4 regions of the Azospirillum sp. UENF 312511 genome follow, and region 4 is predicted to be linked to each of the others. Evidence: riboswitches for the same ligand, from Rfam matches in the RefSeq annotation. Region 4 holds a riboswitch; each other region holds the start of a gene.

Region 1 (4,206 bases), on a different contig from region 4:
GGAGGAGCAATAGCCGCCCGGGCGGTCGTGCGCTTCCAGGACGGTGACGCGGACCCCTGCCTCCGCCAGCAGGGCCGCCGCGGTCAGCCCGCCGATGCCGGCGCCCACCACGACGACACCGTCCTTTTGCCCAAGGACGGCGGGCGCGGGCCAGGGGTGGGGCTCGCGCTCGGCCAGACGGCGGGCAAGGATCGGGGCAATGACCCGCTCCGGCAGGAAACGGCAGGCGGCGGCTTTCACCTTGGTGGCGAGTGTGGCGGTGAGCGAGGCTACGGTCGGCATGGCGGACCCTTGCGGTGGTGACGCCCGCCAGACTGTCCGAGGCACCGGACGGGGCCAGCGCCGATCCGCGAAAGGCCGGGGCCGCTTCGCCAAACGCCCGAACGTCGATTCACGAAGCGTGAAACGCCGGTGCTTTCTCTGGGCAATGTGGCCTCCGGGCGATGTGGCGCGGGCCAGACCTGCGGTTGCGGCATTGGGCAGCATCCGGGCTGCTCATATACTGTGCAATCATGACCCAAGCCGCCGCTCTTCCCGCCGCTGCCGCCAGCGACGACACCCGCCGTGCCATCGGCTGCTTCGTGCTGGCCATCTTCCTGTTCGCGGGCATGGACACGCTCATCAAATACTTGAGCAGCGGCTATCCGGTGGCGCAGCTCATGTTCGCGCGGTCGGTGGTGGCGGTGGTGCTGGTCGGCGGCATCTCGGTGGCGCGCAGCGGGTGGGGCGGGATGCGCACACGGCGCCCGGTCGCCCACGTCTTCCGTTCGCTGGCCGGGCTGCTGTCGATGGGCTGCTTCTTCTACGCCTTCAAGCATCTGCCGCTGGCCGAGGTCTATGTGCTGAGCTTCGCCGGGCCGCTGTTCATCACGGCGCTGTCCATGCCGCTGCTCGGCGAGCCGGTGGGCTGGCGGCGTTGGGCGGCGGTGCTGGTCGGCTTCGGTGGCGTGGTGGTGATGGCCCGCCCGGAGGCCGACGCGCCGCTCCTGCCGATTTTCGTCGGTGTGGCCGCAGCCTTCTTCTACGCGCTGGCGATGATCGCGGTGCGCGGCCTGTCGCGGACGGAAAGCAACACGGCCATCGTCGTCTATCTGCTGCTGACCACCACGGTGGTAAGCGGCGTGGCGGCGATCCCCGACTGGGTGCAGCCGGGCGGCTTCGACCTGGGGCTGATGCTTCTGGTCGGCACGCTGGGCGGCGCGGCGCAGGTGCTGATGACCCAGGCCTTCCGCCTGGGCCGCGCCGCGGTGGTGGCGCCCTTCGAATACACGGGGATGATCTGGGCGACCCTGCTCGGCTTCCTGGTCTTCGGCGACGTGCCGACCCCCACGGTGCTGGCCGGTGCCGGGATCATCATCGCCAGCGGGCTCTACATCCTCTATCGGGAAACGCTGCGCCGCGGCGACTGACGGGTCAGGCGGCGGCGGGAAGCGCCAGCCCGCCGTCAATGATGCGCGGGGAGTCCGTCAGGGCGACGATCCGGCTGCGTTCCAGCACGCGCCGGATCCGCGGCGGGTGATTTTCGAAGGCGATGGCGCCGCCGTGGTCGAGCACCGCATTGCGGAGCGCCAGCAAAATGCCGATGCCGCAGGAATCGAGGAACTCCACCCGCCCCAGATCGACGCACAGGGTCACTGCCCGCGCGTCCGCGACGCGGCGGAGCAGCGGCGTCAGGCCGGGCAGGGCGGCGTGGTCGATCCGCCCCGACAGGACGGTGCGCAGCCCGCGTCCGCCCTGCGCCGTGGCGAAGGGGTGCAGGGTGACGGTGCTGTGCGACGGGGTGGGCCGCATGCTTCGTGACGACTTTCCGGTTGGGGCAACGGTCCGGCGCGGGCCGGGGGCGGCGGAAGGAACCACGGGAAGCGCGACTCTCCGGTGTCTGTTGCGTTGCGAAATTGTGAAAAGGCGCCGGGCCGCCGCTTGACAGCCGCGCGCCGGGCTCACACTGTGCACACGAACGGCTGGGGTGCCTGCCGCAAGGCGGGCTGAGACCACACCCATCGAACCTGATCTGGGTCATGCCAGCGAAGGGAGCCAAGCGTTCGAGGCTGTGCCGCCGCTACACCCCTGGCCTCCTCGTCCTCGCGCGGTTCTTCGCCGGGCAGGAGGAGACACATCCATGCGGCGCTTCCTTTCCATCCTCTCGGCAACGGTCTTTACGGCGGCCTTTTCGTCGTCGCTCCTGCCCGGCGCGGCGCGGGCGGGCGAGGCCTCGGTCCCCGTGCTGGTGCCGTTGACCGGCTTCCTGTCGCTGGAGGGGACGAGCCAGCGCAACGGCGCCGTCCTGGCGCTGAAGGACGCGCCCGCGGGTGTCGCGGTGCGGTCGGAGGTGATCGACACCGGCACCTCGCCGGAGGCTGCGGTCACGGCGCTGGAGCGCGCGGCAGGCGGCAAGGTCACGGCGGTGGCGGCCAGCATGCTGGGCACGCAGATGCTGGCGATGCTGCCGCTGGCCCAGGATTACGGCATTCCGCTGGTCACGGTCTCCGGCACGGCGAGCATCACCGAGCAGGGCAACCCCTGGGTCTTCCGCTTCTTCCCCGGCGACGCCGTGACCAAGGAGGCCCACGCCCGGTACGTGACGGAGGAGTTGGGCAAGAAGCGCCCGGCGGTGATCTACCAGACGACGGCCTACGGGCAGAGCGGCAAGGCCCATCTGGAGCAGGCCTTCAAGAAGCTCGGCGTCGAGCCGGTGTTCGAGGAGGGGGTGGACCCTGCCGCCAAGGATCTGCTGGCGGTCCTGACAAAGGCGCTGGCCGCCAAGCCCGACGTGCTGGTGCTGCACCTGCATTCCGGCCCGACCGCCCTGTTCATCCGGCAGGCGGCAGCCAACGGGGTGGCGGTGCCGATCGTCGCCGGCTCCGCCATGCACCAGCCGAGCACCGCGGCGCTTCTGGAGCCGGCCGAGCTGAAGGGCGTCTGCGCCGAGACGGCGGCCTCGCCGATCTCCGGCGGCAACCCAGAGGTGGAGGCCTTCACCGCCGCCTACCGCGCCGCCTTCAACGCGGAGCCGGACGCCTTCGCGCTCGGCCAGTATGACGGCATCCGCATGGTGCTGGCGGCTGTGCAGGGCGGCGCGGACAGCGCGGAGGCGGTGCGCAAGACTTTGTCCGGCGGGACCCACCAGGGCCTCGCCATGACCTACCGGTCGGACGGCAAGGGCAACATGGCGCATTCCGCGGTGATCGTTTGCTACGACGGCGCCTCACGGGTGCCGGCGATCGCCAAGCGCTACGACAACCTGACCGGTGTGGTGACCGGCGCGGTGAAGTGAGCGGGCCTTGATCACCCTGCAGCTTCTCGTCAACGGCCTCGCCCTGGGCGCGGCCTACGCGCTGGTCGCGCTGGGCTTCGTGCTGGTGCTGAACGCCACCGCGGCGGTGAATTTCGCGCAGGGCGATCTCGTGATGGCCGGCGGGCTGCTCGGCGTGGCGCTGGCGCCGCATCTGCCGGGGTATCTGCCGCTGCCCGGGCTGCTCCTGCTGCCGGTGGTGCTGGTGCTGATGGCCGGGCTGGGGCTGCTGCTGGCGGCTGCGGCCTATCTGCCGCTGCGGCGCCGCCCACCGGTGGCGGTCTTCATCAGCACGATCGCGGCGGGCATCATCCTGCAGAACGGCGCCTCCGCCCTGTTCGGGCCGGAACCGCGGGCGGCCCCGCCGCTGCTGAGCGGGGGGACGCTCGACCTCGGTGGCTTGGTGGTGGCGGAGCAGTCGCTGGCGATCATCGCCGTTGCCGCTCTGCTCATCGCCGGGCAGCAATGGCTGTTCGGGCGGACCCAGCTCGGCCGGCGCCTGCGCGCCACGGCCCAGGACCCGGAGATGGCGCGGGCCTGCGGCGTGCCGGTGACGGCGATGATCCTGATCACCTTCGCGCTCGGCACCGCCTTCGCCGGGGCGGCGGGGCTGCTGCTTGCCAACCGCTACTTCGTCACGCCGACGGCGGGCGGCGACCTGATCCTCAAGGCCTACATTGCCGTGACCATCGGCGGCTGGGGCTCGGTCCCCGGGGCGGTGGCCGGCGCGCTGCTGATCGCGCTGTTCGAGGTGGGGGTGTCGTCGGTGCTGTCCTATCCGGTGGCGCTGGGGCTGCTCTACGCCACGCTGCTGGTCATCCTGGTGGCCCGTCCACAGGGGCTGTTCGGGGAGGCGGCGCGGCGCCGTGCGTAAGGGCGTGTGCAAGTTGTGGGCGCTGGCCCCCACCCTGACC
Region 2 (4,206 bases), on a different contig from region 4:
CTCCATCGTCACATCCGCTGGCCGGTGGTGTCGGTTCTTCTCGGGCTGCGCGAGGTGAAAAGCCCCGCGCGCATTATGGGTGCACGAATTGTGAAGCCTACGCAAGCAATTGCGCGCAGGGCTGGAGGTCCCGAGCCGGCCCGCCGGGCTGGACAAAAGGGCGGCACACCTATATTCGGTGGGCGCCCCGGCGGGAACCCGCAAGGGCTCCCCACCAACCCGCAAACGCCGGTGCGCCATGGTCGGCCGATCGCAGGACCATGCCGTCACGCCGCATTGCCATCGTGAAGGGAGGGTGCCGCCATGCACACCGACCGCCAGGAACCGGATCGTATCCAGGACGATGTGCCGCACCCGGCCGAACGCCCCGACCCGCCCCGCGAGGACGGCGAGGAGGAGCGCGCCTATGGTGTGGAGCCCGAGTTCGTCGAGGAGGTCGTCGAACGGCTGCACGCCGGACGGCGCGACGAGCTGCGGGCCGAGCTGGACACGCTTCATCCCGCCGACATCGCCGACCTGATCGAGCAGCTGGGCCACGATGACCGGGAGTCGCTGATCGGCGTCCTGCGCCCCGACTTCGACGGCGAGGTGCTGAGCTACCTCAACCCAGATCTCCGCGAGGAGATCGTCGAGCTGTTCGAGCCGAAGGAACTGGCCGCCGCCGTCGCGGAGCTGGACACCGACGACGCCGTCGACGTCATCGAGGATCTGGACGAGGACACCCGGCGCGAGGTTTTGGAGAATCTGCCGGCCGCCGACCGCGCGCTGGTCCAGGAGAACCTGACCTACGACGAGTACACCGCCGGCCGCCTGATGCAGCGCGATCTGGTGGCGGTGCCGCAGTTCTGGACGGTGGGCAAGACCATTGACTATGTCCGCGCCGCCACCGACGAGCTGCCGGAGGATTTCTACGACATCTTCGTCGTCGATCCGATGCACCGGGTGGTCGGGGCGGTGCCGCTGTCGCGCCTGCTGCGCCAGAAGCGGTCGGTCCGCATCGCCGATCTGGTGACGGGGGAGGTGGACACCATCCCCGCCACCATGGACCAGGAGGAGGTGGCGAACCTGTTCCGCCAATACGCCCTGGTCTCCGCCCCCGTGGTGGACGCTGGCGGGCGGCTGATCGGCGTCATCACCGTCGACGACGTGGTCCACATCATCGACGAGGAGGCCGAGGACGACATCGGCAAGCTGGGCGGCGTCGGCGACACCTCCATCTACCGCTCGGTTCTGGAAACCTCGCGCTCGCGCATTTCCTGGCTGGGGCTGAACCTGTTCACCGCCTTCGCGGCGGCGGGCGTCATCTCGCTGTTCGAGGCGACCATCGAGCAGATCGTGGCGCTGGCGGTGCTGATGCCGATCACCGCCTCGATGGGCGGCAACGCCGGGACCCAGACCCTGACCGTGGCGGTGCGCGCCCTGGCGACGCGCGAGTTGTCGTCCTCCAACGCGCCCCGCGTGGTGGGCAAGGAGGTTCTGGTCGGGCTGCTCAACGGCGCCGTCTTCGCCACGCTGGTGGGGGCCATCGCCGCGACGTGGTTCGAGCCGATGATCGGCCTCGTGATCGGCTGCGCCATGGTCATCAACCTGTTCGTCGCCGGGCTGTGCGGGGTGCTGATTCCCATCGGGCTGGACCGGCTGGGCGTCGATCCGGCGGTGGCGAGTTCGGTCTTCCTGACCACCATGACCGACGTCATCGGATTCCTGTCCTTCCTGGGGCTGGCGTCGCTTTTGTTGTTGTGACCAACGAAAAGGGGCTTGCCAAAGGCGGCTCTCTTCCGGATGATCCGCGCATTGGCTGGGGTGCCGTGCGGGATGCGCTCGCGCGGCTGAGATCACACCCATCGAACCTGTCTGGATAATGCCAGCGAAGGGAGCCGCCGCATGGTATCCGCGCCCTTATTTCATTCCGATTCCGCAAAGCCCACCGTCGCCGTGGTCGGCGCTGGGGTGATCGGCCTGTCCATCGCCTGGAGGCTGGCCGCCGCCGGCTGCCGGGTGGAGGTCTTCGACCGTGGCGCTGCCGGCCGGGGCGCCAGCCACGCCGCGGGCGGCATGCTCGCCGCCTGCGTGGAGACCGAACCCGGCGAAGAGAGCCTTCTGCCGCTGACCCGCGCCTCGCAGAACCTGTGGCCCGCCTTCGCGGCGGAGCTGGAGGCCGCCTCCGGCATGGCGGTGGACCTGCGCGACGAAGGCACCATGGTCATCGCGCTGAACGCCGACGACGCCGCCAAGGTGCGCTTCCTGCACGATTTCCAGACCAAGCTCGGCCTGCCGGTCGAGTGGTTGAGCGGGGCGGAGGTGCGGCGGCGCGAGCCCTACCTCCAGCCGGGCGTGGCCGGCGCGCTCTTCTGCGCCGGCGACCATCAGGTGGACAACCGCAAGGTCGCCGCCGCCCTGCACGCCGCTGCTTTGCGGGCTGGTGCCGTGGTGCACGAGTATGCAGAGATCGGCCGCATCGAGGTCCGTGGTGGTCGCGCCGTTGGCGTCCAGGTTGGTGACCGGCTGGTCGAGGCCGACCATGTGGTCCTGGCCGCCGGGGCGTGGTCGGGCTGGATAGACGGGCTGTCCCCGGCGGTGCGTCCGCCCGTGCGTCCGGTGAAGGGGCAGATGCTCTGCCTGCGCATGGACGCCCGCCTGCCGCTGCTGCGCCATGTGGTGTGGACCCCCGGCACCTACCTGATCCCGCGGCTGGACGGGCGGCTGTTGGTCGGCGCCACGACGGAGGAGCGCGGATTCGACGACCGGCTGACCGCGGGGGGCCAGTTCGCCCTGCTGGAAGGGGCGTGGCGTGCCCTACCGGGTATCGCCGAACTGCCCATCGAAGAGGCGTGGGCCGGTTTCCGCCCCGGCACCCGCGACGACGCCCCGATCCTCGGCCTCTCGGAGGTGGAGGGGCTGGTCTACGCCACCGGGCACCACCGCAACGGCATCCTGCTGACCCCGGTCACCGCGGATTCGATCGCGCGGCTGATCCTGACCGGGGAGGCTGATCCGGTGATCCGCCCCTTCGCGCTCGACCGCTTCGCCCAGCCCAGAGGAGCCGCGGCATGAGCGCGCGCATCCGCGTCAACGGGCGGGAGGAGGATCTCGCCGCCCCCACCGTCGCCGCCCTGCTGGCCGGGCGGGGAATCGCCGCGGGCACCCGCGGGGTCGCGGTCGCCCTCAACGGCGCCGTCCTGCCGTCCCGCCGCTGGGACGAGACGCCGCTGTCCGCGGGCGACGCCCTGGAGATCATCCGCCCCGTGCAGGGCGGCTGAAATTCTCACCCGCCGGAGCGCGGGTCCGACATTCAAGGAAACACCCATGAACGACACGCTCACCATAGCGGGCCGTGAGTTCCGCTCGCGCCTGTTTCTCGGCACCGCTGGCTATCCGAACCAGCAGGTCATGCTTGACGCGCTGGCGGCCAGCGGCAGCGAACTGGTCACTCTGGCCATCCGCCGCATCAGCCTGGACGGCTATTCGGAAAGCCTCGTCGACGTCATCGGGGACCGCGCCGGACTGCTGCCCAACACCGCCGGCTGCCTGACCGCCAAGGAGGCGGTGCTGACTGCGCAGCTCGCCCGCGAGGCGCTGGATGTGGACTGGATCAAGCTGGAGGTCATCGGCGACCGCGAGCTGCTCTACCCCGACGTCGAGGAGCTGCTGCGCGCGACGGAGGAGCTGGTGGCCGATGGCTTCACCGTTCTGCCCTACTGCAACGACGATCCGGTGACCTGCCGCAAGCTCGCCGATCTGGGTGCTGCGGCGGTGATGCCGCTGGGCGCCTTCATCGGCTCGGGGTTGGGCATCCGCAACCCGCACGCCATCGAGACGATCTGCGCGCGCAGCCCGGTGCCGGTGGTCCTGGACGCCGGAATCGGCACGGCGTCGGACGCCGCGCTGGCGATGGAGCTGGGCTGCGCCGCCGTCCTGCTGAACACTGCGGTGTCGAAGGCGCGCGATCCGGTGCGCATGGCGGCGGCGATGCGCGACGCGGTGGCGGCGGGGCGGGCGGCCCGTCTGGCCGGGCGCATGCCGAAACGGGCCTTCGCGGAGGCGTCGAGCCCGCAGCTCGGCTTGATCGGAACGTAAGGCTGGCGCAGGGTAAGGGCCGCCCGAACACAATCAGAGAGACCCGAGACGTGCCCAAGACCTTCGAACCGCGCGATCCGGACTGGGAGGCGCGCTGCCGCGCCGGCTTCGAACGCCAGCCGATCTGCA
Region 3 (4,206 bases), on a different contig from region 4:
CGCTGGCGGCGGCCATAGCGGCGCTCGCTGTCACCGCCTCGTCCCGCGCTGCCTCCGCGGCTGCCTGAGGCCGCTCGTCCTCTCCTTTCCGCGACCGCACTGAGCACCATCGGGTCCCGTCCTCAGGGCGGGGCCAACCCTCTCGATTGTCCGGCTTTCGAAAGCCCGAAAAATTTTTGGATGAAAAGGGCAACACGCCAAAAGTTCGTGTTGCCAACAATCATGTCTCTGGCATACCATATGCCGTATCTGGAGCGCCACGAACGCAGGGACGGCGTGACCGGCTCTCCAGCTCATCATTGAACCATGACTCACATCGGCACGGAACAAGGCCGCCCATGACGCGGCGATGCGGACGCTCGCTCGGACGCCGCTCGCCCGCCCAAGGGGACCCTCATGCCCGGTATCAAAGCGTCGCAATCCCACGGGAGGGAATGATGGTTGGATCGACAGAATCCCAGAGGCCAGCTTTTAACAGTTCCGGCGGCTCGCAGGCGCCCATCTCCGAAGGCGCGCGCTGGATGCAGATCGTCGTCGGCATCGTCTGCATGGTCGCCGCGGCCAACATCCAGTACGCCTGGACGCTCTTCGTGCCGGAAATCCAGGCCACCCATGGCTGGACCCGCGCTTCGATCCAGACCGCCTTCACCGTCTTCGTCGTCGTCCAGACCTGGCTGACCCCCATCGAAGGCTACTTCATCGACCGTTACGGCCCCCGCGCCATCGTCGCCTTCGGCGGCGTGATGACCGGCCTCTCCTGGATCATCGACAGCTACGCCGGCTCGCTCGGCATGCTCTATGTCGGTTCGGCCATCGGCGGCATCGGCGTCGGCTGCGTCTACGCCACCTGCGTCAACAGCGCGTTGAAGTGGTTCCCGGACAAGCGCGGCCTTGCCGTCGGCCTGACCGCGGGCGGCTACGGCGCCGGCTCGGCCGTGACGATCCTGCCGATCGCCAACATGATCCACTCCTCGGGCTATCAGGCGACCTTCTTCTGGTTCGGCCTGCTGCAGGGCACGATCATCCTCATCGCCGCCTACTTCCTGCGCGCCCCGCAGAAGGATCAGGTGAAGGCCTCGACCAAGGTCCTGCAGTCCCGCCGCGACTATACGCTCAAGGAAGCGCTGCAGACGCCGGTCTTCTGGGTCATGATGGTCATGTTCATCTGCACCGTCTCGGGCGGTCTGATGGCGGTGGCCCAGCTCGGCGTGATCGCCCACGATCTGGGCGTGAAGGAAGCCCCGATCAGCCTGTTCGGCATCACCATGGCGGCTCTGCCCTTCGCGCTGATGCTCGACCGCGTGATGAACGGCATCTCCCGTCCGCTGTTCGGCTTCGTCTCCGACCACATCGGCCGTGAAGCGACCATGTTCATCGCCTTCACCTTTGAAGGCCTCGGCATCCTGATGCTCAGCCGCTTCGGCCACGACCCGATCATGTTCCTGATCCTGTCGGGTCTGGTGTTCCTGGCCTGGGGCGAAGTGTACAGCCTGTTCAGCGCCACCTCGGCGGACACCTTCGGCACCAAGCATGCGGCGAAGATCTACGGCGTGCTGTACTGCGCCAAGGGCGTCGCGGCCCTGCTGGTCCCGCTGGGCAACCTGCTGATGGAAGCCACCGGCACCTGGGCGACCGTGCTCTACATCTGCGCCACCATGGACCTCATCGCGGCCTTCTGCGCCATCGCGATCCTGCGGCCCATGCTGCGCAAGCACCACGCCCGCAACGCCGAACTCGCCGCCCAGCAGGGTGCGGGTGGGCTGGCGGTGCAGCCCGGCCACTGATTGGCCCGCGAAGTTTCAGTTTCTTGTCTCGAATGACGGCCGCCGCGCGCACCCCGCGCGGCGGCCTTCTTTCATTCCAGGAAGAAGGGACGGTTGTGGCCCTCGCCGGACTGGTTGAAGCGGTCCGACGACCAGAGGCCGTCCGGTTGCTCGTCCTGCGGATCGGAAGTCCACTCGTCGTCCTCCCGCATCAGCAAAGTCAGGCCGTGGCCCATCAGGCCGGCCAGGGCGACGAAGGCGATCATCTGGGATTCGAGCATGGGACAGGCTCCGGGCACTCGGGAGGGGGCGTTGCTTCTTGTTGTTGTGATGCAGCATAGGGGGCCGGCTCAGGCTGCGCAATAGGATTTTGTATACCAGATAATGGATACCAGAATCGCGCCAATTGTATTGATCGGGTGGGATTCGCCGTGAATCGCGCCTTGAATAGCGTTGACGTGGGTGGGGCGGATGGTTCAGCATGGCGACGTTCCAAGGGGAGCCCCATAGCACGGGGCTGAGATGATGCCGTAAGGCGCCGAACCCTTTGAACCTGATCCGGGTCGTACCGGCGTAGGGACAGGAACAAACGGGCCATGGTCACGCGCATCCCCATTGCGCACCCCTCCATGGGGACCGCTCCGGTCGTCCGTTCTGCCGCTCCGTCACACCCGGGTCTCCAACGATCCTATGTGCGATGGAGATCCACAGCAGATGCCCGACACTCTTCCCCCCGCTTCCCAGAAGGCCGCGCCGTCCGACCATTTCTCGGTGACGACCGGCCCGCTGCCGTCGTCCAGCAAGGTCCATGTGGCCGGGGAGCGCTTCCCCGACCTGCGCGTGGCGATGCGCGACATCCATGTCGGCGGCGGCGAGCCACCGGTGCGCGTCTACGACACCTCCGGCCCCTACAGCGATCCCGCCGTGCAGACCGACATCCGCCGCGGCTTGGCCGAACTGCGCCGCTCCTGGATCGAGGCCCGCGGCGACGTCGAGGCCTATGAGGGCCGCGAGGTCCGTCCGGAGGACGACGGGCTGCGCGTCGGCGAGACGCGCGCCGTGCCCGTCTTCGACCGCGCCGGGCGCCGTCCGCTGCGCGGCAAGCCGGGCCGGGCGGTCACGCAGATGGCCTATGCCCGAGCCGGCATCGTCACGCCGGAGATGGAATACATCGCCGTTCGCGAGAATCTGGGCCGCCAGCGGCTGGCCGAGGCGGCGGCGCGGGATGGTGACGACTTCGGCGCCTCCATCCCCGACCATGTGACCCCGGAGTTCGTCCGCGACGAGGTGGCGCGCGGGCGGGCGATCATCCCGTCCAACATCAACCACCCCGAATCGGAGCCGATGATCATCGGCCGCAACTTCCTCACCAAGATCAACGCGAACATCGGCAACTCCGCCGTCGCGTCCTCGGTGGGGGAGGAGGTCGACAAGATGGTCTGGTCGATCCGCTGGGGCGCCGACACCGTGATGGACCTGTCCACCGGCCGCAACATCCACACCACCCGCGAATGGATCCTGCGCAACAGCCCTGTTCCGATCGGCACCGTGCCGATCTACCAGGCGCTGGAGAAGGTCGGCGGCAAGGCCGAGGACCTGACCTGGGAGATCTTCCGCGACACGCTGATCGAGCAGGCGGAGCAGGGGGTGGACTATTTCACCATCCACGCCGGCATCCGTCTGGCGCACATCCCGCTGACCGCCAAGCGCACCACGGGCATCGTGTCGCGCGGCGGCTCGATCATGGCGAAATGGTGCCTGTCCCACCACCGCGAGAGCTTCCTCTACGAGCGGTTCGAGGAGATCTGCGAGATCATGAAGGCGTACGACGTCGCCTTCTCGCTGGGTGACGGGCTGCGCCCCGGCTCCATCGCCGACGCCAACGACGCCGCCCAGTTCGCCGAGCTGGAGACGCTGGGCGAACTGACCAAGATCGCCTGGAAGCACGACGTGCAGGTGATGATCGAGGGGCCGGGCCATGTGCCCATGCACAAGATCAAGGCCAACGTCGACAAGCAGCTGGCGCTGTGCGGCGAGGCGCCCTTCTACACGCTCGGGCCGCTGACCACCGACATCGCGCCGGGCTACGACCACATCACCAGCGCCATCGGAGCCGCCATGATCGGCTGGTTCGGCACGGCGATGCTCTGCTATGTCACGCCCAAGGAGCATCTGGGGCTGCCGGACCGCGACGACGTCAAGGTGGGCGTGGTCACCTACAAGATCGCCGCCCACGCCGCCGACCTCGCCAAGGGCCATCCCGGCGCCCAGGAACGCGACGACGCCCTGTCGCGCGCCCGCTTCGAGTTCCGCTGGCGCGACCAGTTCCATCTGTCGCTGGACCCCGAGACGGCAGAGCGCTTCCACGACCAGACCCTTCCGGCGGAGGGGGCGAAGGTCGCGCATTTCTGTTCGATGTGCGGGCCGAAGTTCTGCTCGATGA
Region 4 (4,206 bases):
GTGGTGCCCGCCGGCCAAGGCTGGACGGTCGATCCCTTCGATGGCGTCGTGAAGGATGGGCGCGTCTACGGCCGTGGCGCCTGCGACATGAAGGGCGGGATCGCCGCCTCCATCATCGCCGTTGAAGCGATATTGGAGGCGGGCATCCCCTTCCCCGGTGCCCTGGAAATCTCCGGCACGGTGGACGAGGAGTCCGGCGGCTACGGCGGGGTCGGGCATCTTGCCACGCTCGGTTACTTCTCCCGCCCGCGGGTCGATCACGTCATCATTCCGGAGCCGCTGAACGTGGACCGCGTGTGCATCGGCCACCGCGGCGTCTGGTGGGCGGAGATCGAGACGAAGGGCCGCGTCGCCCACGGCTCCATGCCCTTCCTCGGCAACTGCGCGGTGCGCCACATGGGCGCCGTGCTGCACCGGATCGAGACGGAGCTGATTCCCCGGCTGGCCGCCAAGCGCACGACCATGCCGGTGGTCCCGGAAGGGGCGCGGCAGTCCACCCTGAACATCAACGCCATCCACGGCGGCCAGCCGGAGGATCATGGCGGCCTGCCCAGCCCGATGGTGCCCGACCGCTGCCGCATGGTCATCGACCGCCGCTATTTGATCGAGGAGGACCCGGAGGAGGTGCGGGCGGAGATCGTCGGCATTCTGGAGGGTCTGCGCCGCGAGCGCCCCGGCTTCGACTACGAGCTGCGCGAGGTGCTGGCCTTCCTGCCCACCTTGACCGACGCCGACGCGCCGGTGGTGCGGGCGGTGGGGGCGGCCATCGAGACGGTGCTGGGCCGCCCAGCGGCGCAGGTGGTGTCCCCCGGCACCTACGACCAGAAGCACATCGCGCGGGTCGGGCATCTGAAGGACTGCATCGCCTACGGCCCCGGCATCCTCGACCTCGCCCACCAGCCGGACGAGTATGTGGACATCGACGACATGGTCCATTCCGCGCAGGTGATGGCGATGGCCGCCCTGTCGCTGTTGCGGCGGGAGGTGTAGGGTCGCGTTCGTGGCAACAACAACGGCTGGCGGGAAGCGCGCGCGATGTCGAACCTCAAGCTCAACCTTGGCTGCGGCGACACGCGGCTTGCCGGTTACGTGAACGTGGACAAGTACGGCACCTTTGGGCCGGACATCGTGGCCGACCTGGAGGTCGTGCCCTGGCCGTTCGAGGAGAGCAGCGTCGCCGACGTCCAGCTCATCCACGCGCTGGAGCATATGGGCCAGACGACCGAGGGCTTCCTGAACATCATGAAGGAGCTGTACCGCGTCTGCCGCCACGGCGCGCGGATCACCATCAAGGTGCCGCACCCGCGCAGCGAGGGCTATCTCGGCGACCCGACCCACGTCCGCCCGATCACGCCCAACGTGCTGAGCCTGTTCTCGATGGAGGAGAACCGGAAATTCATCGAGCGCGGCTGGCCCAACACCCGGCTGGCCATGCATCTGAACGTCGATTTCCGTACGCTGTCGATCACCTACGCCCCGACTCCGCGCTGGCACCACAAGCTGGCGTCCGGAGAAGTCACGAACCAGGAGGTGATGGAGGCGATGGAGAGCCAGAACAACGTCATCGACGAGATCGCCATGGTCTTGGAGGTGGTGAAGGCCGCCGCCTGAACCCGACCTCCCTGAACCAGGGCAATCGCATTTGACTTTCATAGCCCTCTCCCCCTGGGGAGAGGGTGGCCCGTAGGGCCGGTGAGGGGGTTGCGCAAGGCGGTTCGTCCGGCACAAGCGCAACCCCCTCACCCTAACCCTCTCCCCGGAGGGGAGAGGGGATTTCAAATGCGATCACCCTACCCTCGAACCCGACCTCCTTGACGGGCGGGGGCCGGTCCCTTAGCTTGCAAAGTGTTCCCTGGGGGGCCTCGCTAGGAGGCTGAGACTCCGCCGGTCCGGCGCTTTCATCCGGACAACGCGGTGACCCATCGAACCTGATCCGGGTCATACCGGCGTAGGGACGGGACTGAAGGGCGGCACGGCGTACCCCCATTCCATCCAGACACCGCTTGTCCCGGCAACAGTTTGTTGGCGCTGCAAAAGGTGTGTCCGGACGTGACCGAAGCCCGACTTGTCGAAGAGCTGCTGGCCTTCATCGCCGCCGGAGAGGCGGACGAAGAGGCGTTCAACCGCATGGCGCTGGCCGTCTTCGCCCACCAGTTCGAGACCAACGCCCCCTACCGCCGCTTCGCCACCCAGCGGGCGCGCACCCTGCGCACGGTGAAGAGCTGGCGCGACGTGCCCGCCGTGCCGATCAGCGCCTTCAAGGACCTGACGCTGAGCGGACGCCCGCCGGAGGAGTGCCCGCACGTCTTCATGACCAGCGGCACCACCAAGGGCGTGCGCGGCAAGAGCCACCATCCGACGCTGGCGGTCTACGACCGCTCGATGACCGTCAATTTCCGCCGCCGCTTCATGGGTGACTTTGAACGGCTGCGCATGGGCATCCTGTTCCCGACCGAGCAGGCGATGCCCAACTCCTCGCTCGCCCATTATCTGGCGCTGGCGAAAAGCGAATTCGGGACCGCGGAGAGCCGCTATTTCGTCTCCGACGCCGGGCTGGACGTGGACGGGGCCATCGACGCGCTGTCCCGCGCCGAGGCGACCGGTGAACCCTACGCCCTGCTGGGGGCGAGCTTCAGCGTCGTGCATCTGATGGACGCGCTGGCCGAGCGGGGGCGGAGCTTCGCCCTGCCGGCGGGCAGCCGCATCCTCGACACCGGCGGCTTCAAGGGCCAGTCGCGCGAGATGGCGGCGGAGGAGTTCTACGGCCGCCTGTCCGCCACCTTCGGCGTGCCGCGCCGGCTGTGCATCAACATGTACGGCATGACCGAGCTGAGCACCCAGTTCTACGACGACGGCAACGAGGCCTGCCCGTCGGTGAAGTCCGGCCCGCACTGGATCCGCAGCCGGGTCATCAACCCGCTGACCGGGCAGGAGGTGCCGCACGGCAGCGTCGGCGTTCTGGTCCATCACGATCTGGCCCATTTCAACTGCGCCTCGGCCATCCTGACCGAGGATGCGGGGGTGGAGGTGGACGGCGGCTTCCAGCTTCTCGGCCGGGCGGACGGGGCGGATGCCAAGGGCTGCTCCATGGCGGTCGAGGACTTCCTCAAAGCGGCGCGGGCCCCATGGCCGTTGGCTTGATGGAGCGCGCCGGGCATCTGCCGGGGTTGTCCGCCGACGCGGTGGACTGGCGGACGCTGACCTTCCGGCGCGGTGCCGAGACGCTCGACGTGGCGGTGCCGGTGCTGAGCGAGGCACAGGTCGCTGAATTGGCAACGCGGGTGCGGACGAACGCGCGGACCTATCTGAGACACCGCACCGTCGCGGAAATCGCCGCCACCATCGACCGCGCCGTCGCCCGGCTGCTCAACCGCGACAATCCCTGGCGGCAGAAGGCGGAACGTCTGCTGCCGCTGGTCACCGGCTACGACGCCGAGATGGTCCGGCTGGGTCTGACCGGCTATCTGAAAACCTTCCGCGGGCCGGAGCTGCGGAAGTTCATCACCGAGGATTTCGCCAACCCGGCGGTGCTCGACGATTTCCAGCCGATGCCCAAGGGCGGCTTCGCCCACGCCTTCGGGCCGGAACTGCTGCTGCATGTCTGGGCGGGCAACGTGCCGGGCCTGCCGCTGTGGAGCCTGATCTCCGGCCTGCTGGTCAAGGCCGGCACGGTCGGCAAGCTGCCGAGCGCCGAGCCGCTGTTCGCCGGCTGGTTCGCGCAGATCCTGGCGGAGATCGACCCGGAGCTGGCCGACTGCATCGCCATCGTCTGGTGGAAGGGCGGCGACGAAGCGGCGGAGCGCGCGTGGCTGGGCCGCGCCGACACGGTGGTCGCCTATGGCGGCAACGACGCGCTGGAGGCCATCCGGGCGCGGGTGCCGATCACCGCGCGCTTCCTGCCCTACGGCCACAAGATCAGCTTCGGCATGGTCGCCCGCTCCGCGCTCGACGCCGGGAAGGCGGGGGCGGTGGCGCGGCAGGCGGCCTACGACGTGGCGCGCTACGACCAGCAGGGCTGCTACTCGCCCCAGACTTTTTTCGTGGAGCGCGGCGGGCGGGTGTCGCCGCGCGAATTCGCCGGCTATCTGGCGCACGAGCTGGACGCGCTGGGCAGCAAGTTCCCGCGCCGTCCCCTGTCGATGGGCGAGGCGGGCAGCGTCGCGTCCTGGCGCAACGCGGAGGAGACGAAGGGCTTTGCCGACGCCA

The links. A riboswitch is a leader RNA that binds a small molecule or an ion and turns the genes downstream of it on or off. The one in region 4 is predicted to bind thiamine pyrophosphate.
Region 1: it holds a riboswitch for thiamine pyrophosphate, as region 4 does, so the genes downstream of both, ACWPN7_RS13040 (ABC transporter substrate-binding protein) here and ACWPN7_RS00840 (LuxE/PaaK family acyltransferase) in region 4, are expected to answer to the same signal.
Region 2: it holds a riboswitch for thiamine pyrophosphate, as region 4 does, so the genes downstream of both, thiO (glycine oxidase ThiO) here and ACWPN7_RS00840 (LuxE/PaaK family acyltransferase) in region 4, are expected to answer to the same signal.
Region 3: it holds a riboswitch for thiamine pyrophosphate, as region 4 does, so the genes downstream of both, thiC (phosphomethylpyrimidine synthase ThiC) here and ACWPN7_RS00840 (LuxE/PaaK family acyltransferase) in region 4, are expected to answer to the same signal.

The regions. Positions count from the first base shown of each region.
Region 1 is NZ_JBSNCG010000003.1:351,141-355,346, reverse strand. It holds gene ACWPN7_RS13055 (phytoene desaturase family protein) at 1-282, opposite strand, end outside; gene ACWPN7_RS13050 (DMT family transporter) at 513-1,409, shown strand; gene ACWPN7_RS13045 (STAS domain-containing protein) at 1,414-1,791, opposite strand; TPP riboswitch at 1,953-2,050, shown strand; gene ACWPN7_RS13040 (ABC transporter substrate-binding protein) at 2,120-3,274, shown strand; gene ACWPN7_RS13035 (branched-chain amino acid ABC transporter permease) at 3,282-4,166, shown strand.
Region 2 is NZ_JBSNCG010000002.1:396,428-400,633, forward strand. It holds gene ACWPN7_RS10210 (STAS domain-containing protein) at 1-6, opposite strand, end outside; gene mgtE (magnesium transporter) at 304-1,743, shown strand; TPP riboswitch at 1,790-1,893, shown strand; gene thiO (glycine oxidase ThiO) at 1,885-3,054, shown strand; gene thiS (sulfur carrier protein ThiS) at 3,051-3,260, shown strand; gene ACWPN7_RS10230 (thiazole synthase) at 3,307-4,077, shown strand; gene ACWPN7_RS10235 (PaaI family thioesterase) at 4,128-4,206, shown strand, end outside.
Region 3 is NZ_JBSNCG010000003.1:84,562-88,767, reverse strand. It holds gene ACWPN7_RS11735 (MFS transporter) at 1-68, shown strand, start outside; gene oxlT (oxalate/formate MFS antiporter) at 522-1,784, shown strand; gene ACWPN7_RS11725 (hypothetical protein) at 1,856-2,044, opposite strand; TPP riboswitch at 2,249-2,361, shown strand; gene thiC (phosphomethylpyrimidine synthase ThiC) at 2,478-4,206, shown strand, end outside.
Region 4 is NZ_JBSNCG010000001.1:170,005-174,210, reverse strand. It holds gene ACWPN7_RS00850 (acetylornithine deacetylase/succinyl-diaminopimelate desuccinylase family protein) at 1-990, shown strand, start outside; gene ACWPN7_RS00845 (class I SAM-dependent methyltransferase) at 1,036-1,611, shown strand; TPP riboswitch at 1,844-1,973, shown strand; gene ACWPN7_RS00840 (LuxE/PaaK family acyltransferase) at 2,050-3,141, shown strand; gene ACWPN7_RS00835 (acyl-CoA reductase) at 3,126-4,206, shown strand, end outside.